3 regions of the Kitasatospora sp. NPDC004531 genome follow, and region 1 is predicted to be linked to each of the others. Evidence: riboswitches for the same ligand, from Rfam matches in the RefSeq annotation. Region 1 holds a riboswitch; each other region holds the start of a gene.
The links. Region 1 has a riboswitch for cyclic di-AMP ahead of ACWEMJ_RS29570 (transglycosylase family protein). Riboswitches for the same ligand answer to the same signal wherever they lie in the genome.
Positions count from the first base shown of each region.

Region 2: another riboswitch for cyclic di-AMP. It lies ahead of ACWEMJ_RS01485 (M23 family metallopeptidase); the one in region 1 lies ahead of ACWEMJ_RS29570 (transglycosylase family protein).
Region 3: another riboswitch for cyclic di-AMP. It lies ahead of ACWEMJ_RS22705 (transglycosylase family protein); the one in region 1 lies ahead of ACWEMJ_RS29570 (transglycosylase family protein).

Region 1 is NZ_JBSGDD010000105.1:9,178-18,677, forward strand. It holds gene ACWEMJ_RS29535 (hypothetical protein) at 1-128, opposite strand, end outside; gene ACWEMJ_RS29540 (DUF2690 domain-containing protein) at 356-1,225, shown strand; gene ACWEMJ_RS29545 (NAD(P)/FAD-dependent oxidoreductase) at 1,401-2,765, opposite strand; gene ACWEMJ_RS29550 (Ppx/GppA phosphatase family protein) at 3,166-4,101, opposite strand; partial or broken gene ACWEMJ_RS29555 (DUF501 domain-containing protein) at 4,251-4,763, opposite strand; gene ACWEMJ_RS29560 (FtsB family cell division protein) at 4,796-5,233, opposite strand; gene eno (phosphopyruvate hydratase) at 5,339-6,628, opposite strand; gene ACWEMJ_RS29570 (transglycosylase family protein) at 6,858-7,577, opposite strand; cyclic di-AMP (ydaO/yuaA leader) riboswitch at 7,581-7,768, opposite strand; gene ACWEMJ_RS29575 (cytochrome P450 family protein) at 8,020-9,264, opposite strand; gene ACWEMJ_RS29580 (SDR family NAD(P)-dependent oxidoreductase) at 9,417-9,500, shown strand, end outside.
Region 2 is NZ_JBSGDD010000002.1:47,852-57,351, reverse strand. It holds gene ACWEMJ_RS01525 (hypothetical protein) at 1-220, shown strand, start outside; gene ACWEMJ_RS01520 (hypothetical protein) at 260-1,063, shown strand; gene clpX (ATP-dependent Clp protease ATP-binding subunit ClpX) at 1,154-2,440, opposite strand; gene ACWEMJ_RS01510 (ATP-dependent Clp protease proteolytic subunit) at 2,719-3,381, opposite strand; gene ACWEMJ_RS01505 (ATP-dependent Clp protease proteolytic subunit) at 3,426-4,043, opposite strand; gene tig (trigger factor) at 4,279-5,661, opposite strand; tRNA gene ACWEMJ_RS01495 (tRNA-Pro) at 5,866-5,939, opposite strand; tRNA gene ACWEMJ_RS01490 (tRNA-Gly) at 6,090-6,160, shown strand; gene ACWEMJ_RS01485 (M23 family metallopeptidase) at 6,332-7,336, opposite strand; cyclic di-AMP (ydaO/yuaA leader) riboswitch at 7,342-7,495, opposite strand; gene ACWEMJ_RS01480 (hypothetical protein) at 7,866-8,060, opposite strand; gene ACWEMJ_RS01475 (PP2C family protein-serine/threonine phosphatase) at 8,470-9,500, opposite strand, start outside.
Region 3 is NZ_JBSGDD010000060.1:9,111-18,610, reverse strand. It holds gene ACWEMJ_RS22720 (LacI family DNA-binding transcriptional regulator) at 1-679, shown strand, start outside; gene ACWEMJ_RS22715 (AMP-dependent synthetase/ligase) at 736-2,736, opposite strand; gene ACWEMJ_RS22710 (hypothetical protein) at 2,839-3,039, opposite strand; gene ACWEMJ_RS22705 (transglycosylase family protein) at 3,159-4,460, opposite strand; cyclic di-AMP (ydaO/yuaA leader) riboswitch at 4,445-4,618, opposite strand; gene ACWEMJ_RS22700 (hypothetical protein) at 5,099-7,114, shown strand; gene ACWEMJ_RS22695 (hypothetical protein) at 7,179-8,078, opposite strand; gene ACWEMJ_RS22690 (DUF397 domain-containing protein) at 8,427-8,666, shown strand; gene ACWEMJ_RS22685 (ATP-binding protein) at 8,886-9,413, opposite strand.

The DNA of each region.
Region 1 (9,500 bases):
TGCGTCAGCCGCGCCTGGGCGGCGTCGGCGGTGGCGCCCGTGCCGACCACCGGGCCGACGAGGGCCGCGAGGGCGAGGGCCGCCCCGGCGGCACGGGTGGCGAGGGTACGGATGTCGATGCGACGCATTGTCACTCCTTCGTGTTCGCCCCTGAGTTCGGACATGCGGCAGCAGGCCAGCCAGGGAGCGGGGGGATTCGCCGGGAGTGCCTCACCGGCTGCACCACAGCTTTGCGCGGCCGGACGCCGGACTTCTACGCTGTGCGGTCCGTCGGCCCATACCGGAATATCCACGCCGTATACATGGGCCGTGACCTGGGAGTATGCACAGGCCGAGGCGAAGGGGTAGCACACGAATGCCGCACAGCCGACCCGGTGGGCCTGCCGAGGAACCCGATCCACCGCACCCACCGGCGCGCCCGGAACTGGCCCGCCTGCTGCGCCAGTGGCGCCGGGACGCCGGCGACTGGTCGCAGTCCGCCGTCGCCCGGAAGGCCGGCCTCGCGCAGGGCACGCTCTCCCGCTACGAGACCGGTGCCCAACTGGCCCCGCACCGGGTCGTCCGGCTGCTGGCCCACCACTACCGGCGTCCGGAGAGCGAGCTGGCCCGCGCGCTCGCGCTCTGCACCCGGGCCGAGGAAGAGGGGCGCGGCCCGGACACCGTCGACCCCGAGCCGAGCGAGACCGAGCAGGAGGAGCACCGGGCGCACCCGCGGTCCCGCCGCCGGCTCGGGGCCGTGGCCGCCGTGCTCGCCGCCGTGTCGATCGGCGGCGGCCTCGTCCTCGCTCTGCGGGACGGAACCACGGCCGGCCCCGGCTCGCCCGCCGCCCTGCCGCCCGCCCCGGCGAGCGCCGCGCCGACCGCCTCCTGCCTCGCCGAGAGCTGCGTCCACGTCGAACCGACGACCACCGTCTGCCAGGACGGCGCCGTCACCACCGACGAGGGACGGGAGTTCGGCGTGCTGGTCGAGCTCCGCTACAGCGAGGCCTGCCGTGCCGTCTGGGCCAGGATGGACGGCGGCTCGCCCGGTGACCGCATCCAGGTCTTCGGCACCGAGGGCGACCCGCCCGAGCAGGAGGAGTACCGCCAGCAGAGCGGGCACACCGCGCACACCAAGATGGTGCGGGCCGGCGCGTCGCCCGGTGCCCGGGCCTGCGCGATGATCGACGCCCGGGGCGCCTTCTGCGCCACACCGATCCCCGCCTCCGCCCGACCGGGCGGCTGACGGGTCGCCGGAAACGCCCGAAGGCCCCCACCCGGCAGGGGTGGGGGCCTTCGGCTACCGATTGCTGTACTCCGCCCGGCAGCAGGGCCGGCTGAGCACCACGGAGGACGTGGTCCGGCGACGTTGCCGGGCGGAGGGCCTCCGACTCATAACCCGACGGATCGGGTCTGTCCGCTTACTTGCTGGAGGCGAGTTCCTTCTTCGGCTCGGCCGCGGCGGCGGGCTTCGGCGGGGCGGTCGCCTCCTGGAAGGCGTCGAACGGCTTCTCCATCTCCGAGAGGCCGACGGTCTCGCGCTTGAGGAACATCGCCAGCGTCCAGTCGGTGAAGACCCGGATCTTGCGGTTCATGGTGGGGACCATCGCGCCGTGGTACAGGCGGTGGAAGTACCAGGCGAGGCGGCCCTTGAGCTTGACCTTGCCGAACAGGATCGCCACGCCCTTGTGCAGGCCGAGGCCGGCCACCGCGCCGAGGTTCTTGTGCTTGTACTCGGCCTGCGGGAAGCCGCGCATGCCGGCCACCACGTTGTCGCCGAGGACGGCGGCCTGACGGACGGCGTGCTGCGCGTTCGGCGGGCACCAGGCGCCCTCACCGGCGGCCAGGTCGGGGACCTGGGCGTTGTCGCCGGCCGCCCACACGTAGTCGAAGCCCTGGACCTGCAGGGTCGGCTTGGTGTCGACGTGGCCGCGCGGGCCGAGCGGCAGACCGAAGCGGTTGACGACCGGGTTCGGCTTCACGCCGGCGGTCCACACGATGGTCGAGGCGTCGAACTCCATGCCGTTCTTCAGCACCACGTGCTGGTCGACGCAGGAGTCCATCGAGGTCTCGATGTAGACCTCGATGTTGCGCTCCTCCAGGCGGCCCTTGGTCCACAGACCCAGGTCCGGGCCCATCTCGGGGAGGATGCGGTTGGCCGCCTCCACCACGATGAAGCGCATGTCGTCGCGGCTGACGGTCTTGTAGATCTTGGCGGCGTCGCGCGCCATGTCCTCGATCTCGGCGACCGTCTCGATGCCGGCGAAGCCGCCGCCGATGACGACGAAGGTCAGCGCCTTGCGGCGGACGTCCTCGTCGGTGGTGGACTCGGCCTTGTCCAGCTGCGCCATGACGTGGTTGCGGAGGCTGATCGCCTCTTCCACCGTCTTCATGCCGATGCCGTGCTCCGCCAGACCCGGGATCGGGAAGGTGCGGGAGACCGAGCCGGTCGCGACGACCAGGTACTCGAAGGGCAGTTCGTAGGAGTCGCCCGCCGCGGGCTGGATGGTGGCGACCTTGCGGGCGTGGTCCACCTCGGTCACGTGACCGGTGAGCACCTCCGCCTTCTTCAGGGCGCTGCGCAGCGGCGCGACGAGGTTGCGGGGGGCGACGTTGCCGCCGGCCGCCTCCGGGAGGAAGGGCAGGTACGTCATGTACGACCGCGGGTCGACGACCGTGACGGTCGCTTCGCCGTAGCGCATCTTCTTGAGGATGCGCATCGCGGCATACAGGCCGACGTAACCACCGCCGACAATGAGGATGCGAGGACGCTCCGTGGTGCTCATATCCGAAAGTATCCACCCCCGCCTGATGGGCCGTTCGTGAGGCCCATCACAAGCTCCTGGACACCGGCTGCTACACTGCGCGCCCGCACTTCCGCGCCCGGCCCTTCCCCCGCCCGCCACGGGCGGCCCGCCGTGATCGTCGGGGCACCCGGTGCCGCGCTGAGCAGCAACGATCCTTGCGGCACACGGGTTCCCGAGTGAGCATTCGATTTCTTCGGCATGAACGGCGCGTTGCCTGCGATCCCATGAACGAGTCGCCCCGGGCGCCTTCGGTCCCACATATCGGACGGACCGGACACCGCGCTGGGCCGAAAGGCCCGTTCGCCATGTGAAGAAATTCACGAAGCTTCTTGCCCCGACACGCCGGGAGGCCCCGGGAGGGCTTCCCGGGGCGCCCGGATCAGGCGATCGACCAGGCGATGCCGTCCAGGATGTCGTGCTCGGAGACCAGCAGCTCGGCGGCCCCGGTGCGCTCCATGATCTCCAGCAGCACCAGCGCGCCAGCCGCGATCACGTCGACCCGGCCGGGGTGCATCACGGGGACGGCGGCCCGCTCGGCGTGCGAGGAGTGCAGCAGCCACTGGGCGGTGTCCCGGACCTGCTGGACGGTCAGCACCGCGTGGTGGATCCGCTCGGAGTCGTAGCCGGGCAGTTCCAGCGCGATCCCGGCGACCGTGGTGACCGTCCCGGCCAGGCCGACCAGGGTGGCGCCCTCGGTCAGCGGGACGCTCGCCGCCACGGTGTCCAGCGCGGCCCGGATGTCGGCCCGGGCGGCGGCGATCTGCTCCTCGGTGGGCCGGCCGCCCGCGAAGTGACGCTCGGTCATCCGCACGCAGCCGATGTCCATCGAGTGCGCGGCCCGCACGTCCTGCTCGCCGAGCACGAACTCGGTGGAGCCGCCGCCCAGGTCGAACACCAGGTACGGCGGGCGGTGCGGGCCGCCGAGCAGCTCGCGGGTGGCGCCGGTGAAGGACAGCCGGGCCTCCTCGTCGCCGCTCACCACGCTCGGGGTGACGCCCAGGATCTCCTTGACGCCGGCGGTGAACTCGGCGGCGTTCTCGGCGTCCCGGGAGGCCGAGGTGGCGACCATCCGGATCCGCTCCGGGCCGACCCCGTAGGCGGCGATGACCTCCGCGTACTCGCGGCAGGCCGCGAAGGTGCGGGCCAGTGCCTCGGGGTGCAGCCGGCCGGTCCGGTCGACGCCCTGGCCGAGCCGGACGATCAGCATCCGGCGGTCGAGGTCGGTGATCTCCCCGGTCTCCGGATCCAGGTCGGCGATCAGCAGGCGGATCGAGTTGGTGCCGCAGTCGATCGCGGCGACCCGGGTGGTGCTCACGACTCGTCACCCTCCACTGCGTCCTCGGCGGCCTCGGCGTCCCCGGCGGCCTTGCGGGCGGCGGCGCGCTCGGCGGTCAGCGCCTCCTTGGCGGCGATCGTCGCGGCGTGGTCCTCGGCCTTGGCGCGGTTGCGGGCGACCCGCTCACCGGCGGCCTCGACCTCGGCCGGGCTGACGCACGGGCCCTTGGCCCACCAGTCCTCCAGCATGCCGATCGCCTCGTCGCCGAGCGGGTTGACGCCCTCGCCGGCCGCCAGCGAGTGGCCGACCAGCACGTGCAGGCACTTGACCCGGTCGGGCATGCCGCCGGCGCTGGGGAAGCCCTCCAGCACCTCGATGGCGTCCCGGCGGGCGATGTAGTCCTCGTGCGCGGCCCGGTAGGCGGCGGCCAGCTCCGGGTCCTCGGCGAGCCGGGCGGTCTGCTCCTTCATCACGCCGTCCGCCTCCAGGGTGCCGATCAGCGAGGCGGCCTTGGGGCAGGTCAGGTAGTAGAGCGTCGGGAACGGCGTGCCGTCGGGCAGCCGGGGCGCGGTCTCCACCACGTCCGGGTTGCCGCACGGGCAGCGGTGCGCGACGGAGCGCAGGCCGCGCGGGACCCGGCCGAGCTGGGCGGCGATCGCGGCGACGTCTTGGTCGGAGACAGGAGGGTTCTGGTGGCTCATCAGCAGTCTGTTCGTCAGGTGGGGGGCGGGTGTCAGGGTGCCGCGGGCGGGGCGGCGAGTGCGGTGTCGGCGGCGTCCACCGAGTCCCAGAAGGCGGAGTACCAGGGGCGGGCGGCCTTGGGCCGGCCGGCGCCGTCCGAGGAGGACTGCTTGTCGCCCGGCGCGGGCGGCGGGGCCACCGACACGAACGGGGTCTCGCCCGGCAGCGCGTAGTGCAGCCGCTCCCGGGCCTGGGCCTTGACGTACTCCGGGTCCTGCCAGCGGGCCTTGGCCCGGCGCAGTTCGTCGACCTGCTGGCGGGCGTGTTCGGCCTTGGCCCGCTGATCGGCGATCTCCGCGCGCTGCGCGATGTACTGCCGGGTCGGGTAGGCGAGTATCGCCACCAGCGAGCACAGGACGAGCACCAGCACGGTGGCCCGGCTGGTGAAGCGCGGGCGCGCCGCCAGTCCGGGGATCCTCCACTTGGCCATCTGGTCGCCCCTCCTGCGCATGCCGGTGCCCCGGCCCACCCTACGCGGTGGAGGCCGGGGCACCGGTCACAACAGGCTCAGCGGCTGGATCAGCCCTTGCTGTGCTTACTTGTCCGCGGAGCGGAAGCGCGGGAACGCGCCGCGGCCCGCGTACTCGGCGGCGTCGTCGAGGATCTCCTCGATGCGCAGCAGCTGGTTGTACTTGGCGACGCGCTCGGAGCGGGCCGGGGCTCCGGTCTTGATCTGGCCGCAGTTGGTGGCGACGGCGAGGTCGGCGATGGTGACGTCCTCGGTCTCGCCGGAGCGGTGCGACATCATGCAGCGGTAGCCGTTGCGCTGGGCCAGCTCGACGGCGTCCAGGGTCTCGGTGAGCGAGCCGATCTGGTTGACCTTCACCAGCAGCGCGTTGGCGGTGCCGGTCTCGATGCCCTTGCGCAGGCGCTCCGGGTTGGTGACGAACAGGTCGTCGCCGACCAGCTGGACCTTGTCGCCGAGCTTGTCGGTGATGGCCTTCCAGCCGTCCCAGTCGGACTCGTCCAGCGGGTCCTCGATGGAGACCAGCGGGTAGGCGGCGACCAGCTCGGCGTAGTACTCGACCAGCTCGGCGGCCGACAGCGGCTTGCCCTCGAACTGGTAGGCGCCGTCCTTGTAGAACTCGGAGGCGGCGACGTCCAGGGCGAGCGCGACGTCCTTGCCCGGGGTGTAGCCGGCCTTCTTGATGGCCTCGGTGATGAGGTCCAGGGCCTCGCGGTTGGAGTCCAGGTTCGGGGCGAAGCCGCCCTCGTCGCCCAGGCCGGTGGACAGCCCGCGCTCCTTCAGCACGCCCTTGAGGGTGTGGTAGACCTCGACGCCCCAGCGGACGGCCTCGGAGAAGGACTCCGCGCCGATCGGGGCGATCATGAACTCCTGGATGTCGACGTTGGAGTCCGCGTGCGAGCCGCCGTTGAGGATGTTCATCATCGGGACGGGCAGCACGTGGGCGTTCGGGCCGCCCAGGTAGCGGAACAGCGGCAGGTCGCTGGCCTCGGAGGCGGCGTGCGCGACGGCCAGCGAGACGCCGAGGATGGCGTTGGCGCCGAGCGAGGACTTGTCCGGGGTGGCGTCCAGGTCGAGCATGGCCTGGTCGATCAGGCGCTGCTCGGTGGCGTCGTAGCCGACCAGCTCCGGGCCGATCTGCTCGATGACGGCCAGCACGGCCTTCTCGACGCCCTTGCCGAAGTAGCGGTTCTTGTCGCCGTCGCGGAGCTCCAGCGCCTCGAAGGCGCCGGTGGAGGCGCCCGAGGGGACAGCCGCACGACCGGTGCTGCCGTCGTCGAGACCGACCTCGACCTCGACCGTGGGGTTGCCGCGGGAGTCGAGGATCTCACGGGCTACGACGACATCAATGGACGGCACGAGGCATCTCCTAGCGGAAGCGGATGTGTGGTCGTTACGCCCAGAGCCTAGCCGCAGACATCCCCGCGGCCACGCCCGGCCGGGCTCCGTCTCACCGTGTGGCCCGGCTACTCACTGGTAGTTCACCTGTTTGCCCGCCGCCGGATCGCTCCGGACGGCGCGAACTGTGCTGCGCGCGCCCGGAGCGGACGGATCATCGGTCGGGCCGGCGCCGGACCGGCCGCGGGGGTCAGAGCGAGAGCACCTGGCCGGGGACGATCAGGTCGGGGTTGCCGCCGATCACGTTGCGGTTCGCCTGGAACAGCTTCTCCCAGCCGCCGGACAGGTGCTGCCGGTCGGCGATCTGGGACAGCGTGTCGCCCTGCCGCACCGTGTAGGTGCCGCCGAGGGCCTGCGAGGTGGTGGCCGGCTTCGGCGACTTGTAGCTCTGCTGCGGCTGCTGCGCCTTGGGAGCCTGCTGCTGCGCCTTCGGCTGGGCCTTCGGCGTCTTGGTGGCCTTGGTCGACTGCTGCTGCGGCGCGGTGGAGCGCTGCTCCGAGCGGGAGGCGGTGTCCTGGGAGCCGCTGCCGCCGCCCTTGGTCAGGCCGGCCTTGACCGAGCAGACCGGCCAGGCGCCGGGGCCCTGGGAGGCGAGCACCTTCTCGGCCACCGAGATCTGCTGGGCGCGGCTGGCCTGGTCGGCGCGGGAGGCGTACTGGGCGCCGCCGTAGGCACGCCAGGTGGAGGAGGAGAACTGCAGGCCGCCGTAGTACCCGTTGCCGGTGTTGATGGACCAGTTGCCGCCGCTCTCGCACTGGGCGACCTTGTCCCAGGTGGAGGCGGGCGCGGCCGCCGCGCCGGTGGCGGACAGCAGCGGCAGGGCCAGGCCCACGGAGGCCACGCCGGCTGCGGCGACGGCCTTCTCGGCCTTGGTGCTACGACGATGGCGGCCGGAACCGGTGAACAGCATGGGACTTCCTCTCCGCACGCCTGCGAGGTGAGCTGTCGGGTTCGGACCGGGAGGCTGGCCCGGCCGCCGGGGAGTCGGGACGCGACTGCTGCGTCCGCTCCCGGGCGGCTTCACCCCGAGCCGTCAAAACTGCGACGGCGTTCACACCTTGGGTCCCCCGCTCCTGTCCGAATTCCTGGTCGGTGTCCCGAGGACGCGGCGGACAGGACTCGGCGTGCCGCGATCGGGGCCCACAGCTGCGGGCAAATCGGAGAGTAAGCAGACCTGATGAGCAATCACAAGCTCATATATCCACCATCACGCCGAAATTACGGACCTTCACTTCTCGTGCACAAACCGTCCACGTATGTCCGTATTGCCCGGGGCGGGGGCGCACCGCGCGCCCCTGGCAGGGGAGTTGGCGGTCACGGACCGGAGCTGGGCGGCGGCGGTCGAAACCGGGTCAGCGGGGCGTGAAGGAGACCGGGAGTTCGCGCAGCCCGCGCATGATCAGGCCGCCGCGCCAACGGAGTTCGGCCGGGTCGGCGGCGAGCTGGAGATCCGGCAGCCGTGTCAGCAGTGTGCCGATCGCGCGCTGCCCTTCGAGCCGGGCCAGCGGCGCGCCGATGCAGTAGTGGATGCCGTGTCCGAAACCCAGGTGCGGATTGTCCGCGCGGGCCAGGTCGAGGGTGTTCTCCGCCGCGAACCGGGCCGGGTCGCGGTCGGCGGCGGCCAGCACCACCAGCACCGGGTCGCCCACCGGGATGTCCACCCCGCCGATGCTCAACGGCCGGGTGGCGAACCGCCAGGTGGCCAGCTCCACCGGGCCGTCGTAGCGCAGCAGTTCCTCGATGCCGGTCTCCAGCAGGCCGGACTCGCCGCGCTCCAACGAGCCCTGGAGCAGGGCGCGTTGGCCGGGGTTGCGGAAGAGGGCGAACAGTCCGTTTCCGACCAGGTTGATGGTGGTCTCGAAGCCGGCGAAGAGCAGGATGAAGGCCATCGCCGCGGCCTCGTTCTCGCTGAGGTGCTCGCCGTGGTCACTGGCCCGGATCAGGCCGGAGATCAAGTCGTCGCCCAGGTCGGCCCGTTTGCGGTGGATCAGGTCGGCCAGGTAGGCGCGGATCTGCTTGACGGCCCGGCCCACTCCCCCGCGCTTGCCGCCGGTGTGGCGGATCATCATGCCCGCCCAGTCGCGGAGTTCGTCCTGGTCCTCGGCGGGGACGCCCAGCAGGTCGCAGATCGCGTAGATCGGCAGCGGGAAGGCGAACTCGTGGATCAGGTCGGCCTCGCCGCGCCCCGCGAAGGAGTCGATCAGGCGGTCGGTGAGCTGCTGCACCCGCGGCTCGAACTCGGCGACCCGGCGCGGGGTGAAGGCCTTCGACACCAGGCGGCGCAGCCGGGTGTGGTCCGGCGGGTCGATGTTCAGCAGGTGCGTCATCAGGTCGGCCTGGCGCTCGCCCGGGATGCCCACCCGGCCGGTGCGGTGGGCCTGTTCGCTGTGGTGCGCGGGGTTCTTGGAGAGCCGGGAGTCGGCGAGCGCCTGCCGGGCGTCCGCGTACCGGGTGACCAGCCAGGCCTCCACCCCGCTGGGCAGCGTGGTGCGGTGCACCGGGGAGTGCTCGCGCAGCCAGGCGTACGCGGGGTACGGGTCGGCGGCGAAGTCCCAGGTGAAGAGTTGCGGGTGGGCGTCGTGGGGCTGATCTGGCATGTCTTGACCGTATCTGGAACCGCCGTCGCGTGAATCCGGTCACCTGGCGGGTAATCCCTGTTGCGGAGCGTCGGGGCGAGCCTACGATCCTCCAGAACCACGGTGGGCGGCGTGCGGACCGCCCTCGGTTCCGCTCGGAAGGGGAGCAGGCCATGCGAGTAGCCGGTGCAGTGGTGGTCATCGCGGTGCTCGACGGGGGCGAGGGGGCCGATCTGGCCCGCCGGCTCTCCGCCGCC
Region 2 (9,500 bases), on a different contig from region 1:
GACCGACTCCGGCGCCAAGCTCCGCTGCGGCGTGGGCGCCTCGGACACCGGCACCACCGGCAAGGCCTCCCCCGGCATCCCGATCTGCATGTTCGCCAGCCACTCCACCATCGGCGTGGTCGCGTTCGTCTCCATGGACTCCAGCGGCAAGTCCATCAGCACCACCGAGGCCGCGGCCCGCGCCCGCCAGTTCCGCGACGCCTCGACCGTCGCCAAGTAAGCGTCACCGCAGCACACTTCACGCTCGAACGGAGCCCCCGTGTCCGACAACCAGTTCGGCCCGCCGCAGCCCGGCTTCGGGCCGTCCACCCCGGACGGTCCGATACCCCCGCAGGGCGCGCCCCAGGGCGGCTACGGCCAGCCGGCCGCGCCGCAGCAGCAGGCCTGGGGCGGCGGCGCCGTGCCGCCGCAGGGCTTCCCGCCCGGCGCCCCCGCCGGCTACTACCCGCCCGGCGTGCCGGTGGCCAAGAAGTCCCGCAAGGGCCTGTGGATCGGCCTCTCCGTCGTGGCCGCCGTGGTGCTCGGCGGCGCCGGCGTGATCGGCTACCTGATCTACGACACCGCCGCGGACACCGGCAAGTACAAGGTCGCGCTGCCGCAGAGCTTCAAGGACCTGACCAGCGACCCGGAGGACGAGGACGCCAAGCAGCTGTCCACGATGCTCCAGGACGGCCTCGGCAAGGACAAGTCCTCCTTCACCCAGGCCGAGCCGGTCAGCACCATCTACCGCTCCGCGGACGAGCGGAAGATGCTGCTGGTCTCCGGCATGCAGGGCCACGTGCTGTTCCCCGACAAGCAGGTCGACGCGGCCTTCAGCAGCTTCTCGGCCGGCGGCGAGGGCGTCACCGAGCGCAGCAACGTGGACGCGGGCCCGCTGGGCGGCCGGATGTCCTGCGGCGTCACCGAGATCGGCGGCACCAAGGGCGGCATCTGCGTCTGGGCCGACAGCTCCTCCGTGGTGGTCGTCCTGGAGCTCGACGGCGAGAGCGCGAACGGCGTCTCCAAGGACCAGGTCGTCGCCGACACCCAGGAGCTGCGCAAGCTCTCCGAGGTCCCCAAGTAGCCTGCCCCGCAAGGGAGTCCGGACAACACGAAGGGCCCCGCACCGTTCACCGGTGCGGGGCCCTTTCGCTGTCGCCGAGTTGACGCCGGGTCAGGCGCTCTTCTCCCGGCGCTCACGCTTGATCATGTCGCGCGGGACCAGGGTCGGGATGGCGTGCTTGGAGACCACGTCCCCGGTGACCACCACGCGGGCGACGTCCTGCCGGGACGGCACCTCGTACATCACGGACATCAGCACCTCCTCCATGATGGCCCGCAGACCGCGCGCGCCGGTGCCCCGCAGGATCGCCTGGTCGGCGATGGCCTCCAGCGCGTCCCGGGTGAACTCCAGCTCCACGCCGTCCAGTTCGAACAGCTTGCGGTACTGCTTCACCAGCGCGTTCTTCGGCTCGGTGAGGATCTGCAGCAGCGCCTCGCGGTCCAGGTTGTGGACGGAGGTGATGACGGGGAGGCGGCCGATGAACTCCGGGATCATCCCGAACTTCACCAGGTCCTCCGGCATCACCTGGCGGAAGTGGTCCGCCGAGTCCACCTCGCGCTTGGAGCGGATGGTGGCGCCGAAGCCGATGCCCTTGGCACCCGCCCGGCCCTCGATGATCCGCTCCAGGCCGGCGAACGCGCCGCCCACGATGAACAGCACGTTGGTGGTGTCGATCTGGATGAACTCCTGGTGCGGGTGCTTGCGGCCGCCCTGCGGAGGCACCGAGGCGGTGGTCCCCTCCAGGATCTTCAGCAGCGCCTGCTGCACGCCCTCGCCGGAGACGTCCCGGGTGATCGACGGGTTCTCGCTCTTGCGGGCGACCTTGTCGATCTCGTCGATGTAGATGATCCCGGTCTCGGCCTTCTTGACGTCGTAGTCGGCCGCCTGGATCAGCTTCAGCAGGATGTTCTCGACGTCCTCGCCGACGTAGCCGGCCTCGGTCAGCGCGGTGGCGTCCGCGATCGCGAACGGCACGTTGAGCATCCGGGCCAGGGTCTGCGCGAGGAGCGTCTTGCCGGAGCCGGTCGGGCCCAGCAGCAGGATGTTCGACTTGGCCAGCTCGATCGCGTCGTCCCGGCCGGAGCCGGAACGACCGGCCTCGCCCGCCTGGACGCGCTTGTAGTGGTTGTAGACCGCGACCGACAGCGCCTTCTTGGCGAGGTCCTGGCCGACCACGTACTGGTCCAGGAACTCGTAGATCTCGCGGGGCTTCGGGAGTTCCTCGAAGCGCACCTCGGAGCTCTCCGCGAGCTCCTCCTCGATGATCTCGTTGCACAGGTCGATGCACTCGTCGCAGATGTACACGCCTGGCCCGGCGATCAGCTTCTTCACCTGCTTCTGCGACTTGCCGCAGAACGAGCACTTGAGCAGGTCGCCACCGTCTCCGATGCGTGCCACGAGGTGCTTCCCCTTCGCCAGGGGCCCCGCGGGGGTCGGGGCCTGGTGCTGTGAGACCGGCTTCGCCGTCGGCGGTCGGTCTGGTATCCGACGGTACTCTGCCGAGCCGTCGTTTCCGCCGACTTCGACCGGTCTGCCCTACGCCCTGGGCGAATTGATACCGAACAGATGCCGTCGCGGGTGCATGACCCGACAGCCATTGTGCCGGGGCCGGGGCCCCGACCGGAACGCCCCGGGGCGGGGCGTACGTCACGTACGCGCCGCCCCGGGGCGAGCGATCACTCCATGTAGGAGTTCTTGCGGGTCGAGATGATCTGGTCGATCAGGCCGTACTCCAGCGACTCCTCGGCGGTGAGGATCTTGTCGCGCTCGATGTCCTCGCGGACCTGCTCGACGCTCTTGTTGGAGTGCTTGGCCAGCATGGTCTCCAGCTGCTCGCGCATCCGGAAGATCTCCTTGGCCTGGATCTCCAGGTCCGACACCTGACCGCGGCCGGTCTCGGTGTACGGCTGGTGGATCAGCACCCGGGCGTTCGGCAGCGCCATCCGCTTGCCGGGGGTGCCGGCGGCCAGGATGACCGCGGCGGCCGAGGCGGCCTGGCCCATGCAGACCGTCTGGATGTCGGGCTTCACGAACTGCATGGTGTCGTAGATCGCCGTCAGCGCGGTGAACGAGCCACCGGGCGAGTTGATGTACAGCGAGATGTCCCGGTCCGGGTCCATCGACTCCAGGCAGATCAGCTGCGCCATGATGTCGTTCGCGGAGACGTCGTCCACCTGCGAGCCGAGGAAGATGATGCGCTCCTCGAACAGCTTGGCGTACGGGTCGTACTCGCGGATGCCCTGCGAGGTGCGCTCGACGAACCGCGGGACGATGTAGCGGCCCTCGGCCCGCATGTCCTCCAGGCGGGCCTTGGCACCGGACAGGCTGGGGATGTTCATGTTCTCTGGTCCTCCGAAGCGTGCGGTCTGGGTTCCGATGCCGGTCAGCCGGCCTGGCCGGCGCCGGTGCCGCCGCCGCCCGGGACGTCCGCGGCGCTGTGCATGATCTCGTCGATCAGGCCGTACGCCTTGGCCTCCTCCGGCGTGAACCAGCGGTCGCGGTCGGAGTCCGCGGTGATCTGCTCGAAGGACTGGCCGCTGTGCTGGGCGATCAGCTCCGACATCCGCTTCTTGGTGCGCAGCAGCTGCTCCGCCTGGATCCGGATGTCAGTGGCGGAGCCGCCGAGGCCCGCGGAGGGCTGGTGCATCAGGATGTTGGCGTTCGGCAGCGAGAAGCGCTTGCCCTTGGCGCCCGCGGTCAGCAGGAACTGGCCCATCGACGCGGCCATGCCCATGGCGATGGTCACCACGTCGTTCTTGATGTACTGCATGGTGTCGTAGATCGCCATGCCGGCCGAGATCGAGCCGCCCGGGGAGTTGATGTAGAGGTAGATGTCCTTCTCGGGGTCCGCCGCGAGCAGCAGGAGCTGGGCGGTGATCTTGTTGGCGATGTCGTCGTCGACCTGCTGGCCGAGGAAGATGATGCGCTCGTTGAGCAGCCGGTTGTAGACCTGGTCGCCCAGGCCGCCGCCCACGTCGCCGCCGGCGGCGTGCGGTGCCATCGGGCCAGGCATCTGCATCTGCGGGAACGTCACTTAGCCACCTGCTCAGTCGATCTGCGTGTGTGTCGCTGTCCACCGACCCTAACGCGCAGGCCCCGCCGCTGAATCCCCCACGCAGAACTGTTCGCTGTGAGCGCAGGGTGAGCAGGCAGAACGAGGACGGGCCCGGGCACCGTGGGGTGCCCGGGCCCGTACCCGGTCCGAAACTCCGCCGGATTCCCGGCGGTTACGAGGCTCAGGCCTCGGTGGTCTCCTCGGCGGCGGCCTCGGTGGCGGCGGCCTCGGTGGCCTCCTCCTCGTCCTCGAAGGACACGACCTCACCGTTGGTGTCGGTGACCTTGGCGGCCTCGACGACCAGGGCCAGCGCCTTGCCGCGGGCGACCTCGCCGACCAGCAGCTGCACCTGGCCGCCCTGGACGACCTGCTGGGCGAACTGGTCCGGGGTCAGGCCGGAGCCGGCGGCGCGACGGATGAGGTGCTCGGTGAGCTCCTCCTGGTTGACGCCCAGCTCCTCGTTCTTGACGATCTGGTCCAGCACGAACTGGGTCTTGATGCCCTTCTTCGCCTGGTCCTCGGTCTCCTTGTCGTAGTCCTCGCGGGACTTGTCCTGGGAGGCGAGGTAGGTGTCGAGGGTCAGGCCCATCGGCTCCAGCTGGTGGTGCTCCAGGTTGTGCTTGCGGGTGCCGATCTCGTCCGCGAGCAGCTTCTCCGGGTACTCCATCTCGACGCGGGTGAGCAGCTCGTCGAGGACCTTCTCCTGGGCCTGGGTGGCCTGGTCGAACTCCTTCATCCGCTCAAGGCGCTTGCGGGAGTCCCCGCGCAGCTCCTCCAGGGTGTCGAACTCGCTCGCCAGCTGCGCGAACTCGTCGTCCAGCTCCGGGAGTTCCTTCTCCTGGACGGTGGTCACGGTGACGGTGACCTCGGAGTCCTTGCCGGCCTGGGTGCCGCCCTTGAGGGTGGTGGTGAAGGTCTTGGACTCACCGGCGGACAGGCCGACGACGGCCTCGTCGATGCCGTCCAGCAGGCGGCCGGAGCCGATCTCGTAGCTCACGCCGGTGGCGGTGCCGTCCTCCGGCACCTCACCGTCGACCTTGGCCTCCAGGTCGATGACCACGACGTCGCCCTCGGCGGCGGCGCGCTCGACGTCCTTCACGGAGCTGAAGCGCTCGCGCAGCTGCTGCAGCGACTTCTCGATGTCCTCGTCGGTGACCTCGACCGGGTCCACCACGACGGCGATCTCGGCGAAGTCCGGGAGGGTGACCTCGGGGCGCACGTCGACCTCGGCGGTGAACTTCAGGTCACCGCCGTCGGCCAGGTTCTCGACACCGGCGATGTCGGTGATGTCCGGCTGGCCCAGAACGTCGATCTGGCCCTCGTCGACGGCCTGCGTGTAGAAGCGCGGAAGCGCGTCGTTGACGGCCTCCTCCAGCACCGCGCCCCGGCCGAAGCGCTGGTCGATGACCCGGTTCGGGATCTTGCCCTTGCGGAAACCCGGGACGGTGACCTGCTGGTTGATCTTCTTGTACGCCGCGTCGAGGCTGGGCTTGAGCTCCTCGAAGGGCACCTCGACGGTGAGTCGAACCCGGGTCGGGTTCAGAGTCTCGACGGCGCTCTTCACGGTTGGGTCTCCTAGGGGGCTTGCGGTCAGGGCGATAGGCGGTTGGGGCTGCATTGCTGTCCGTACTACCGCCAGCGGTCCATCCTACCGGTACCACGAAAGCGACTGTGCCCGGCACCGGGTGCACGTCGGTGGGGATGCCACAACACCCGTGCCCCGCAACGACAACAGGGCCCCGCCCGCCGACGAGACCCTGCCGCACGGTCGGGGTGACCGGATTCGAACCGACGGCCTTCCGCTCCCAAAGCGGACGCGCTACCAACCTGCGCCACACCCCGTGGTGCCGAGCAGAAGAGTACACGTCGGCCCGCCCCCGACCGGGGCGATATCGGCGAGCCGACAACGTGGAAGGAGTGTGCAATCCACCGACTCGACCAGGTACCCTGTTCCAGTCCTCGCCACCGCGACTGCGGTGCGGGTACGCGTATGCGGGTGTAGCTCAATGGTAGAGCCCCAGTCTTCCAAACTGGTCACGCGAGTTCGATTCTCGTCACCCGCTCCGAGCAAGGCCGACGGCCCCGACTGCCCACGCAGTCGGGGCCGTTGCCGTTGGCGGGCGCCTCGCGCGGGCGGGCGGACGGACGGCGAGCAGGCGGGCAGGCGGCGCGGGCAGGCCGAAGGCCCCGGCGGCCGGGGTGGCTGCGCGGGGCCTTCGGGGGTGAGGCGTGGATCAGACGTTGACGCCGTGGGCCGCCAGGTAGGCGATCGGGTCGATGTCGGAGCCGTAGTCCGGGGTGGTGCGGATCTCGAAGTGCAGGTGCGGGCCGGTGACGTTGCCGGTGGCGCCGGACAGGCCGATCTGCTGCCCCGCGGTCACGGACTGGCCGGCCGAGACGGAGATCGAGGACAGGTGGGCGTACTGGGCGTACTTGCCGTCGGCCAGCTTGATGACGACCTGGTTGCCGTAGGCGCCGCCGTTGCCGGCGGAGACCACGGTGCCGGCGGCGATCGCCTTGAGGCCGGTACCGGTGGCGACCGGGAAGTCGATGCCGGTGTGGTAGCCGCTGGACCAGTTGGAGCCGGCCACCTTGTAACCGGTGGTGACCTTGCCCGGCGCGGGGGCGACGTACGCGGCGTTGGCGCTGGTGGTCGCGGCGGCCGGGGCCTGCTGGGTGGCGGCCTTCGGCGCGGCGGCCTTCGGGGCGGCGGCCGGCTTCGCGGCGGCGGTGGCCGTGGTGGTGGCCGGCTTGGCGGCGGGCTTGGCGGCCGGGGCCTGCTGGGTGGCGGCCTTCGGGGCGGCGGCCGGCTTGGCGGCGTCCGAGGAGGCGGACTTGGCGGCCGGGGCCTTGGCCGGGGCGGCCGGGGCCTGCTGGGCGGCGGCCTGGCCGTTGATGGTGAGCTTCTGGCCCGGGAAGATCAGGTCCGGGTTGCCGCCGACCACGGAGCGGTTGTCCTGGTACAGCTTCTCCCAGCCGCCGTCGACGTGCTGCGCGTCGGCGATCCGGGACAGGGTGTCGCCGGAGACGACGCGGTAGTCGTGCGCGGCGGGGGCCCGGTCGGCGACCGGGGTGGCGTCCACCGAGACGGTCGACGGGCGGGCGCCCTGGTCGGCGGCGGTGTGCGCGGAGGCGGCGGTGACCGGGAGGCCGATCGCGGCGCCGGCCACACCGGCGGCGATGGCGATCCGGGCGACGGTGGCCAGGCTCGGCTTGCGGTGCTTGCCCTGAGCGGACATGAAGGCGTTCCTCTCCGACGCCTGCGAGGTGAGCTGTCGGGTTCGGGCGAGAGTTGCCCGGCCGCACGAGTGCGACTTCACCCCGAGCCGTTCCCGGATGTTCCCGGGCCCGGCGACTTACCTGTGGTTCCCCCGCTCCTGCCGTGGCGTGGTTTCTGGTCGGCACCGGACGACGGCAGGACTAGGCGTTCCGTCCGGTGGCCCGCCCGGTCACTGGCCGGGCTGCGGAGGAAGCAAATCCCACGGTCCGCGAGGCTGGCAAACGCCGATTGGCCCCGCTCCCGAGGCCGGGAAGGGGCTGACGGAGCACCAGGTCACGCTGCGCCGACGGGGCGCTGCGGTGTGCGCACGGGATCATGACGGTGCGCGTACGAACCCCGCACGGTGGGCGACTTCGGCCACCGTGCGCGATCGGGCGCGGACCTGGCGTGACGATTCGGGTGACCCTGGTCACCCGCGGGCAGGCCGAAGGGACGGTGCGGGGAGCCTCCCGTCCGTCGTGGCGTGCCGCCCGGGGACCGACGGGGCGTCAACCCGCGATCGAGGCGATGGCCTTGGACACCGAGGTGAGGAACTGCTGGATCGGGTTGGCCATGGTCGACTGGCTGAGCATGAAGCCGAACAGGGCGGCGATGATGGCGTGCCCGGTCTTCAGCTGCTTGTTGCGAATGAAGATCGCGACGATGACGCCGAACAGGACAAGCGCGGAGACGGAGAAGGCCACCGGGACTCACTTCCTCGATTCATGGCGGGGGTTCGGTGGAAGCCGGCGTTGGCTCCCAGGCGGAAACCGGCCCCTGCCCCCCGTGTCCCCACCACTCCATCCGGACTCAGTGTGGTCGCTCGTGCTGAGTGCGTAAAGGACTTGCCCGGTCGCCCGGGGCCCCAACCCGCCTGGTGGGACTGATTTTCGCCGTCCGCGACGATAGCGGACGGGTTCTGACGCGCCGTCGGCGGGCTGCGATCCGACCTGGCCGGCGCGGCAAAGCGGCAGGCCGGAGCACCCGCGTCGGCGGGCCCGGGCGGGGTTGCGGAATTGGCCGAAGATCAACGCCCGGGTTTGACACTCCGTGGGCACTCCGCGCTCACCGCGCCTGCGCATCACGGCAGTTGGGCGGCGGCTCGAAAACGCCTCAGCGCCGCCAGACCAGCAGCACCGCGCGGTCGTCGTTGACGTGCTTGGCCACCGTGTCGATCAGCCGGACCGCGGCGCCGTGCCGGATCGCCGACGGCGCGGTGGCGATCAGCCGGTCGGCCTCCCCCATCAGCCGGTCCATGCCCTCGGCGAGGTCGCGGCCGGGGATCTCCACCATGCCGTCGGTGCACAGCATCAGCACGTCGCCGGGGCCGAGGACGCCGCGCACCCCTTCGAACTTGGCCTCGTCGTAGACGCCCAGCAGCGGCCCCTCGGCCTCCTTGACCTCCCAGTACCCGGCCCCGGCGAGGCGGTGCATGCCGGGCAGGTGCCCGGCGGAGAGCAGTTCGTACTCGCCGGTGTCCAGGTCGACCACCAGGTGGACGGCGGTGGCGAAGCCCTCCTCCCAGTCCTGGCGCAGCAGGTAGCCGTTGGCGGCGGGCAGGAAGTCGTGGGCGGGCAGCGAGCCGAGCAGTCCGCCGAAGGCGCCGGACAGCAGCAGGGCGCGGCTGCCGGCGTCCATGCCCTTGCCGGAGACGTCGGCGAGGACGGCTTCCAGCATCCGGCCGCCGGGGCCGGTGCGGGCGGCGACCATGAAGTCGCCGGAGAAGGACTGGCCGCCGGCCGGGCGCAGCGCGGTGTCGGTGTGCCAGCCGTCGGGCAGCCGGGGGACGCGGCCCTGCACCCGGATCCGTTCGCGCAGGTCGAACAGCATGGTGGAGCCGCCGCGCCAGGGCACCCCGATCCGGCGGCGGAACTGGGCGACCAGCAGTCCGGCGATGCCGACCGCGCCGACCACCAGCGCGGAGCCCGGGGTCACGCCGTGCGCGTAGGCCTCGGGCCGGGCGCTGGCGACGCGTTCGCCGGTGTGCACCAGGGACTCGGTGATCAGCCCGGCGGCGGCGACGGCGTACAGCAGCACCAGGGTGCCGGGGCGCAGCAGCAGCGCGCCGGCCAGCACCGGCAGCACCAGGGCGGTGGGCGGGGCCCAGTCGGGGAGCAGGATGTTCAGCAGGACCAGGACGGGCA
Region 3 (9,500 bases), on a different contig from region 1:
CGCGGGCATCGTGTTCGTCTCCGGGCTGCACGCCGACACCACCGCCGACCACGACCGGTACGCCAAACTGTCCGGTCGGCAGGTGCCGTTCGTGCTGATCAACGGCTACAGCGAGAAGATCGCCGCGCCGTTCATCTCGCCGGACGACCGGGCCGCGATGTGGATGGCCGTGCAGCACCTGGTCGAACTCGGCCACGACCGGATCGGGCTGGCGGTCGGGCAGAAGCGCTTCGTCCCCGTGCTGCGCAAGATCGAAGGCTTCACCGCCGCGCTCCAGCAGCTCACCGGGCGCACCGCCGAGGAAGCCGCCGACCTGGTCCACCACACGCTGTTCAGCGTGGAGGGCGGGCACGCCGCCGCGCAGGCGCTGCTCGACAAGGGCTGCACCGCGATCGTCTGCGGCTCCGACATGATGGCGCTCGGCGCGATCCGCGCGGTGCGGCAGCGCGGGCTGTCGGTGCCGCAGGACGTCTCGGTGGTCGGGTTCGACGACTCGCCGCTCATAGCGTTCACCGAGCCGCCGCTGACCACCGTGCGGCAGCCGGTCGAGGCGATGGCGACGGCGGCCGTGGACGCGCTGCTGGAGGAGGTCGGCGGAAACCCGGCGCAGCGCTCCGAGTTCATGTTCCAGCCGGAGCTGGTGATGCGCGGGTCCACGGGTTCCGGGCCGCGCAACTGACCGTTGGCGTTGGCGAATCGCGGCCCTCGCTCCTCGCGGAGCGGGGGCCGCGTCGTTCAGCTGTAGAGCTGTTCGAGGTCGCGGCGGTAGGCGGTGAGGACGGCCTGCCGGCGGACCTTGAGGGACGGGGTGAGCAGGCCGCGCTCCTCGGTGAAGTCGCCGCCGACCACGCGCGCCCGGCGGATCGACTCGGCGCGCGAGACGGTCGAGTTGACCCCACGCAGCGCCTCGGCGAGCGAGGCCAGCACGGCGGGGTGGGCGGGGACGGCGCTGGTCACGTCCACGGCCGGGGCGGCGGCGGGGGTCGGGGTGGCGGCGGGGGTCGGCGGGTTCAGGCGCAGGAACTGCTCCACGGCCTCCGGGTCGAGGGTGATCAGCGCGCCGACGTACGGGCGGCCGTTGCCGACCACCAGGCACTGGCTGATCAGCGGGTGGGCGCGCAGCCGGTCCTCCAGCGGGCCGGGGGAGACGTTCTTGCCGCCGGAGGTCACCAGGATCTCCTTCTTGCGGCCGGTGATGGTCAGGTAGCCGTCGTCGTCGAGGCGGCCCAGGTCGCCGGTGGCGAACCACTGGGCGCGGTCGGGGCGGCGGGCGGGGTCGGCCTGGTGCGCGGGGTCGGGCTGGTGGGTGGTGTCGGTTCGGTGGGCGCGGTCGGCGCCCAGCTCGTGGTAGCCGTCGAAGAGCTGGCCGCCGCTCAGGAGCACCTCGCCGTCGTCGGCGATCCGCACCGCGCTGCCCGGTACCGGCGGGCCCACGGTGCCCGGGCGGGGCCGCAGCGGCGGGTTCACGGTGGACGGGCCGGTGGTCTCGGTCAGCCCGTAGCCCTCGTAGACCAGCACGCCCGCGCCGGCGAAGAACAGCAGCAGTTCCGGGTCGATCGAGGAGCCGCCGCTGATCGCGTACCTGATCCGCCCGCCCATCGCCTGCCGCACCCGGCGGTACACCAGGGCGTCGTACAGGCCGTGGGCGAGGCGCAGCGACAGCGGCGCCGGGCTGCCCTCGCCCGCCAGCGCGGCGAGTTCGGCGCGGGCGTAGCGGACGGCGACCTCCGCCGCCCGGTCGAAGACCCGCACCGCGCCCTTCGCCTGCGCCTCGGCCCGGCCCAACTGGTGGATCTTCTCGAACAGGTAGGGCACGCCGACCAGGAAGGTGGCGCCGAACGCGGCCAGGTCGGGCCGGAGTTCGGCGGGTTTCAGGGACGGGCTGTGGCCGAACCGGATCCGGCCGAACACGCAGGTCACCTGGATCATCCGGCCCAGCACGTGGGCCAGCGGCAGGAACAGCAGGGTGGACGGGGCCTCGCCGGTCGCCGCGCTGAACACCGGCTCCAGCAGGGCGTGGCAGTTCGCCGCCTCGGTGAGGAAGTTGGCGTGCGTCAGTCGGCAGCCCTTGGGGTGGCCGGTGGTGCCGGAGGTGTAGATCAGGGTGGCCTCGGACTCCGGGCGAAGTGCCTGCCTGCGCCGCGTCAACTCCTCGGCGGGGACGGCCTTTCCGAGCTCGGCGAGGGCGGCGAGGGCGTTCTCGTCCAGTCGCCACAGCGGCACCGTGCCGCCGGTGCGGGCGATCGCCACGGTCAGCGCCTCGGTGGTGCCGGCGTCCTCCGCGACCGCCAGCACCGCGTCCGAGTCGCGCAGGATCCACTCGGCCTGCTCGACGGCGGCGGTCGGGTACACCGGAACCAGGCAGGCGCCGGCCGCCCAGGCCGCGAAGTCCAGCAGCGTCCACTCGTAGCGGGTGCGGGACATCAGCACGATGCGCCCGCCCGGCCGCACCCCTGCCGCGATCAGGCCGCGGGCGGTGGCCGCCACCTCGTCCGCGAACTGCCGGGCCGTCACCCGCTGCCAGCCGCCGTCCGCGGTGCGCCTGGTCAACACCTCGGCGTCGGGGGCGAGTTCGGCGTTGCGGAAGGGCAGGTCGGCGAGGCTGCCGGCGTCCGGCGGCGGGGCCAGCGGCGGGGTGCGGGCCTCGACGACGCGGCCGTTCGCGCGCCGCACTTCGACGGGGGCGCGGTCGCGCAGGTGCTCGGCGCGGGCGGCACGGGTGAGGGGGTGTGCCATCAGCGAACTCCCTTGGGTGGGGTGAGGGTTCGCCCAGGGTAGGGACTTCGCTGATGACTTACCAGACGGTAAGTTCTTTGGCGGGCAAGGGGTTTGGCGCGGTCATCCTTCTTCGGCCGAGGGGGCGGGCCCGGTGAAGCGCTCGCCGTCGCGGCTGCCGCCGGTGCGGGCCTGGGTGCGGCGGTCGGTGGCGAGGTAGTCGCGCAGCAGCAGCTCCACCGCGTCCTGCGGGCTGCTCGCGCCGAGGCGGATCATCGCCTCCAGGGCGAGGTCGGCGTCCAGGGTGATGGTCAGTTTCGACATTGCTCCGCTTCCAGGGGTCGGCGGCACAGCCCTTCGGGGGTGAGGATAGGCGGCTGCCCCCGGAGCCGACCAGGTCTCCGGGGGCAGCGGTGTTCCGCCGTGCGGGGTGTTGCGAGGCGTCAGACGCGACCCGCGAAGTCCGGCGCCCAGTTGGCGACGGTCTCGGTGCGCACGCCCGACTTCGGGTTCGCGGCCTCGACGTACTTGCCGTCGCCGATGTAGATCGCCACGTGGTAGACGCCCGAGTTGGCGCCGTTGTTCGACCAGAACAGCAGGTCGCCCGGCTGCAGGTTGTTCAGCGACACCCGGGTCGAGTAGTCGGCCTGGTCGGCGGCGACCCGCGGCAGGCTGATGCCGGCCTGGCGGAACGCGGCCTGGGTCAGACCCGAGCAGTCCCAGCCGCCGTTGCCGGTGCCGCCGTAGATGTACGGCTGGCCGACCTTGGACAGCGCGAAGTCGATCGCCGCGGCCTTCGAACCGGTCGCCTTGGAGGCGGCGGTGGTGCTGGTCGTGGTGGTCGTGGTGGTCGCCGTGGTGGCGCTCTTGGCGGGGGCGCTCTTCGCGGGGGTGCTGGGCTTGGCCGGGGTGCTGGGCTTGGGGGCCGGGGCGGTGGAGCGGTTGCTCTTCCAGGTGGAGCTGTTGGAGGAGGACTTGGCGGCCGGCGCGGAGTCCTTGGCCGGGGCCTCGGCGACCGCGACGTTGCCGAGCGCCAGCTGCTGACCCGGGTAGATCATGTCCGGGCCCTCGGTGAGAACGTCGCGGTTCAGGTCGTACAGCTTCTGCCAGCCGCCCTCGACGTGCTGGCGCTGCGCGATGGCGGACAGCCAGTCGCCCGCCACCACGGTGTAGCTGCCGTCGGCCTTGGCGGCCTGCGGGGCGGCCTGCGGGCGGCTCTGGGCCTGGTGCTGCTGCTGGGCCTGCGGCTGCTGCTGCTTCGGGGCCTGGCTCTGCTGCTGGGCCTGCGGCTGGGCGGCGGGCTTCTGCGCGGCGTCCTGCGAACCGGAGGACTTGGCGGAGGTGTCGACCTGCGGGGCCTCGCCGCCCTTGGTCAGGCCGGCCTGGATCGAGCACACCGGCCAGGCGCCGGGGCCCTGGGAGGCGAGTACCTTCTCGGCGACGGCGATCTGCTGGTCCTTGGAGGCCAGGTCGGCGCGCGCGGCGTACGCGGTGCCGCCGAACTCCGCCCAGGTGGAGGCGGTGAACTGGAGGCCGCCGTAGAAGCCGTTGCCGGTGTTGATGGACCAGTTGCCGCTGGACTCGCACTGGGCGACCTTGTCCCAGGTGGCCACCGAGGCGGCGGAGGCGGTGCCGGCGGTCAGGCAGGGGATCGAGAGGCCGATGCCGACCACACCGGTGGTGGCGATCAGACGGCGGGCGCGCTTGGCGCTGACGGGCAGCATGAAGATGCGTTCCTCTCCCACGCCTGCGAGGTGAGCTGTCGGATTCGGGCCGGAGTTGCCCGGCCGCGCGCACCTCTCGGCGCGCCCGGCTTCACCCCAAGCCCCGGACCGGTCCGTCAGGACCGCCCCAGGGCGACTTACCTGGTTCCCCCGCCCCTGCCGCGGTGCGTTTCGCATGAGCCGGTCCGCCCGGCGGCAGGATTCGGCGTTCCGGGCGAACTGGGTCCGTGTGTCCACGAACGTGGGCAGGAGATTAAGCGGATTTAAGGAGAATTCGCAAATGCCTGTGACCGGCCTCACTGCGGCCGAAAAATATGATCAAGGAGTTTCCGGTGAACTCTCGTGCGCATGGTGAGAACTGCTGTGCCGTCAGGGAGTTGGCGATCTTGTGTCCGTTTTGGGTGGCTATGCCGCCAGGTGAGTAAATGTTCGCCTTGGTGGCGTTTGTGATCGGGTCCGTGGCGCGATCCGAAAGGTTCTGTCCTTCTGCTGCGACGGGCCGCGGAAATGTGCGCGCGGACGCTTTCTGCCGAACTGGCGGATGACGGTACGTCAGAATGCTTAACCGGTGCGGAACTCTCCTATTCTGTTCGCGCCCGCCACCTATGCTGCCCCCGACCGATTCGGAGTCCCTGCGTGCGGTTCGGGAGGCGGCCATCGTGGAGCAGTGGGAGATCGGGCGGCACCGGAGGCCGGTGCTGAGTCGGCGGCGGGTGCTGACCTGGCTGGCGGTCGGGACGGTGACGGCGGTCGGTGGGGGAGTGGTGCTGCGGCAGTCGTTGGCGGGGGCGACGGTGGCGGCCGGGCCGCGCGGGGTGGACGACGGCGGGCGGAAGTGGTCGGACGCCAAGGGGTGGGGTGGGAAGGCGCCCGGGCCCGGGAGCGCGGTGCGGATCGCGGACAGGGTGGTGCTGGACGCCGACGCCCGGGTCGGCTCGCTGCTGATCGAAGCGTCGGGTTCGCTGGTGTTCGCCAAGGACCGGTCGCTGACCCTGGAGAGCGCGGGCAACGTCGAGGTGCGCGGGGTGCTGGCGCTGGCCCCGGAGACGGCGCACACGCACACGCTGCGCTTTCCCGGGATCGACGAACGGCGCTTCCAGGGCGGCGGCATGACCGTCGTCGACACCGACACCGGCCTGTGGGTCACCGGCAGCGGCTACCTGCGGCTCGACGGCGCGCCCCGGACCGCCTGGGTGCGGGCCGCCGGGGAGTTGAGGGCCGGTGAGACCACGCTGCGGCTGGCCGCCGCGCCCGAGGGCTGGCAGGCGGGCGACGAGCTCGCCGTCACGCCGACCGCGCCGCCGTCCACCGAGGACTTCTCCACCGCGTACGACCTGGTGACGGTGCAGCGGATCGACGGCCGGGACGTCACCCTGGCCGCGCCGCTCCAGCATGCCCACCCGCGGGTGGTCCTCGGTGGTGGCCTCACGCTCGGCGCGGAGGTGCTGAATTTGACCCGCAACGTCCGGGTCGAGGGCACCGAGCAGGGCCGTGCGCACGTCCACCTGACGTCCAGCCGCCCGGCCGACGTCCGGCACGCGGTGCTGAGCCGGCTCGGGCCGCGCGCGGAGGGGAAGGACAGCTGGAACGGGAAGCCCGTCACCGAACCGGTGCTCGGCCGGTACGGGCTGCACTTCCACATGCTGCAGGAAGCCTCGCGCGGCACCGTCGTCGAGGGCGTGGTGGTCCGCGACGCCGGCAGCCACGCGTTCGTGCCGCACATGAGCCACGGCATCACGTTCCGCGGCTGCATCTCCCACCAGACCTGGGAGGACGCGTACTGGTGGGACGGCCCGAGCGACACCCGCAACCCGCAGGGGCCGTCGAACGACATCACGTACGAGGGGTGCGTCGCCTCCCGCACCGTCTTCGAGCCGAACCGGCGCGGCTACCGGCTGACCGGGTTCAGCCTCGGCGCGGGCACCGGCTCGACGGCCCGCGACTGCGTGGCGGTCGGCGTGCAGGGCGCCACCGGGGCGTCCGGGTACGAGTGGCCGGAGAACAGCGAGGGGGTGTGGACGTTCGAGAACTGCCTGGCGCACAACAACCTGGAGAACGGCGTCTTCGTCTGGCTGAACGCCGAGCACCACCACACCGTCACCCGGTTCGCCGCGTACCACAACGGGGGCTGGGGCATCGAGCACGGCGCCTACCTGAACGACTTCGACTACACCGCCTCGGTGCTGTACGGCAACGCCGCCGGCGGGATCGCCCTGCACGCGCTCGGCCGCGACAAGGGGACGGTGCTCGACGGGCTGCTGATCGACGCCGCCGGACAGTCCGACTACGCGGTGGCCACGCTCAAGCACCAACTCGACGGCGAGACGGTGGTGTTGAGCCGCAGTCGACTGACCGGGTACCGCAAGGCGGGGGTGGCGTTCCGGGCCACCCCGGACGGCAGGCCCGACGACATCGCGGTGCTGGACTGCGAGTTCGGCGACGGGCCCGAGCTGTGGCTCGACCCGGAGGCTCCCGCGCCCGAGCGGATCCTGTTCCGCAAGGCCGGGCAGTCGCAGACCGTCGCGCTCGCCAAACCGGCGCCCGGGCTCGCCCCCGGGCCGTGGAACGCCGCCACCAGCCCCGCGAACGCGCCCACCCCGCCGCGCCAAGTCGCGCTGCCCGCACTGAAGTTCACCGACAGCGCGCCGAAGACCGGGCGCGTGCAGGGAGGGTGAAAGCGCGACGGGCGGGAACGCGTCGATGCGCTGCTCCCGCCCGTCGCGGTCCTCGGACGGCGCGTCAGCGCGCCGCGTGCGCCCCCGGGGTGGTGCGCTGCTCGGCGGCCGCCGCCTCGGCGGCCTCCAGCTGCTCCGGGGTCGGCTCGGGGAGCGCCGCCAGGTAGCTGGAGGCGATCAGCTGGGCCACCGTCGGGTAGGCGCCGATCGGGGCGGCGCTCGGGCAGCCGGTCTCCTCGGCGGCCGCGGCCAGCAGCTCCGGGTCGGCCTCCGGGCCGATCACCAGCGGGGCCAGCGCGGGGCGTTCGCAGCCGGTCGACTTCAGGTGCGCGACGGCCGCGGCGACCGAGCCGGGCACGTCCAGCGCGGCCGGGACGACCGGCACGGCGAGCCGGGCGGCCAGCAGCACGCCGGTGATGCCGGCGGAGGACGCGGCCTCCTCGCCGCCGGTGGTGGTCAGCACCAGGCCGTCGGCGGCGGTCGCGATCGCGAACAGCCGGGCGCGGTCGGCGCGGGCCAGGTCCGCCTCGGACAGGCGCACGTGCACGGCCTCGGCCAGCAGCGGGTGCGGGCCCAGCGGGTCCAGCACCTGGGCACCGGTCTCGGCGGCCGCCTTGTGCAGCTCCGTCAGGAACTCGTGCGGGCCCGGGACCAGCGGCACCACCACGGGCGCGGCCAGGCCGGCCTCGGCCGCGGCGGCCAACAGCTCGGCCACCGTCGGAGCGTCCTCGCCGCCCAGGTAGGCGGCCGTCACCTCGATGCCCGGCTGGTCGCCGCGCACGACGGACAGCAGCTCGTCGACGACCGGACGGGTCTCCGGCCCGGCGACGGCCGGGACCGCCAGCACCAGGGCAGGCGAACCGGCCATGATCTCGGGGCGCTCGGGACGGCGGTGGCGCCCCCGCGCACGGGAGCCTGGCGTACGGACGGGCAGTGGCGCGCCCGGGATGGCTGCGGTGCTCATGCGCCAGATCGTAGGACATTGCCCAGCGTGCCTTGCAGCCGGATGCCGACAGTGGGCGGCTTTCCGCCAGGAAGTGACGGTCATCACAGCGCGAGTTGTGACTGGCTGTGAGGCGCGGGGCGGGCGGTGATGATCGACAACGCGCTGACGGCTGTGTGCGGACGGTCATGGAGTGGCAGGCGATTTGCTCTGCTGTGTCCGCTTACGCACGGTCAATTGCGGCCCTGTGAAGGGTTGGTGACAGCATTGGCACGGTCTTCTGCACGGGATATTTCCCATGCTGATGCACGTGCAGCCGAGCTATCATCACGTCAAGTGAGGCATTCACCAGGGTCTGGGGAGAAATCAATGGGTGAGGCGTACAACGGCATGTCGGCCGCGGAGCTCGACGTGGTCTGGCAGAAGAGCCGCTACAGCAACTCGAAGGGGAACTGCGTGGAGTTCGCCGCGCTGCCGGGGGGCGGCGTCGCGATGCGCAACTCGCGCTTCCCCGACGGGCCGGCGCTGGTCTACACCCGCGCCGAGATCGACGCGATGCTGCTCGGCGTCAAGGACGGGGAGTTCGACCACCTGGGCACCGCGCACTGACGGCATGTCAACGGCCGTGAAACCGGGCCGTCGTGGGAGATCCCACGACGGCCATCATTGTTTCCGGCGCCCGGTGTCCGGCGTCCGGTGCCCGATGCCCGGTGCCTTCTGCCTTCGCCGACTCCCGGATTTCGGCTTCCGTTCGCGTCGGGCGACGGGGGCACGCCCTGGAGTGGGGGTGCGCCTTCGAGCAGTGGCGCGGACTCGGGCGGCGCGGACTCAGGCGGAGCGGCGGTGCCGGCCGAGGTTCGGCAGCTGGGGCTCGGCGAGCGTCGCCTCCGGCCCGTGGGCGTCGAACAGCGCCCACACCACCTTTCCCGCGCCCGCGAGCGGGTGCCAGCCCCAGGAGCGGGAGAAGGAGTCCACCAGGTGCAGGCCGCGGCCCGACTCAGCCACGAAGTCGGCCTCCCGGGCGATCGGGCCGGCGCTGGACGGGTCGCTCACCGCGCACACCACCTGCGGGGCCCGGTGCACCAGGCTGATCCGGATCGGCAGCGAGCCGACGGCGAGCTGCGGAGCGGTCTGGCTCGGGACGCGGGACGGCTCGCGCTGACCCAGGGCGTGCCGCAGCGCGTTGGTCACCAACTCGGAGGCCACCAGCGCGACATCGTCGAAGATGTCGTCGAGGCCCCAGCCTTCCAGGGTGGTCCGGGCGAACTCCCGCGCGGTGCGTACGGCTTCGAAGCGGGGAGCGAGCGTGCAGCTGACCACATGCGGGTCGGTCGCCACGGCGGTTCCGGTGCTCATGAAGAGCTCCTCCCATAAGGGGGCGGACACGGCGGGACCCACCGGGGTCATGCCGGTCACCTCCGACTCGCTCGGCCGCTGCGCCGC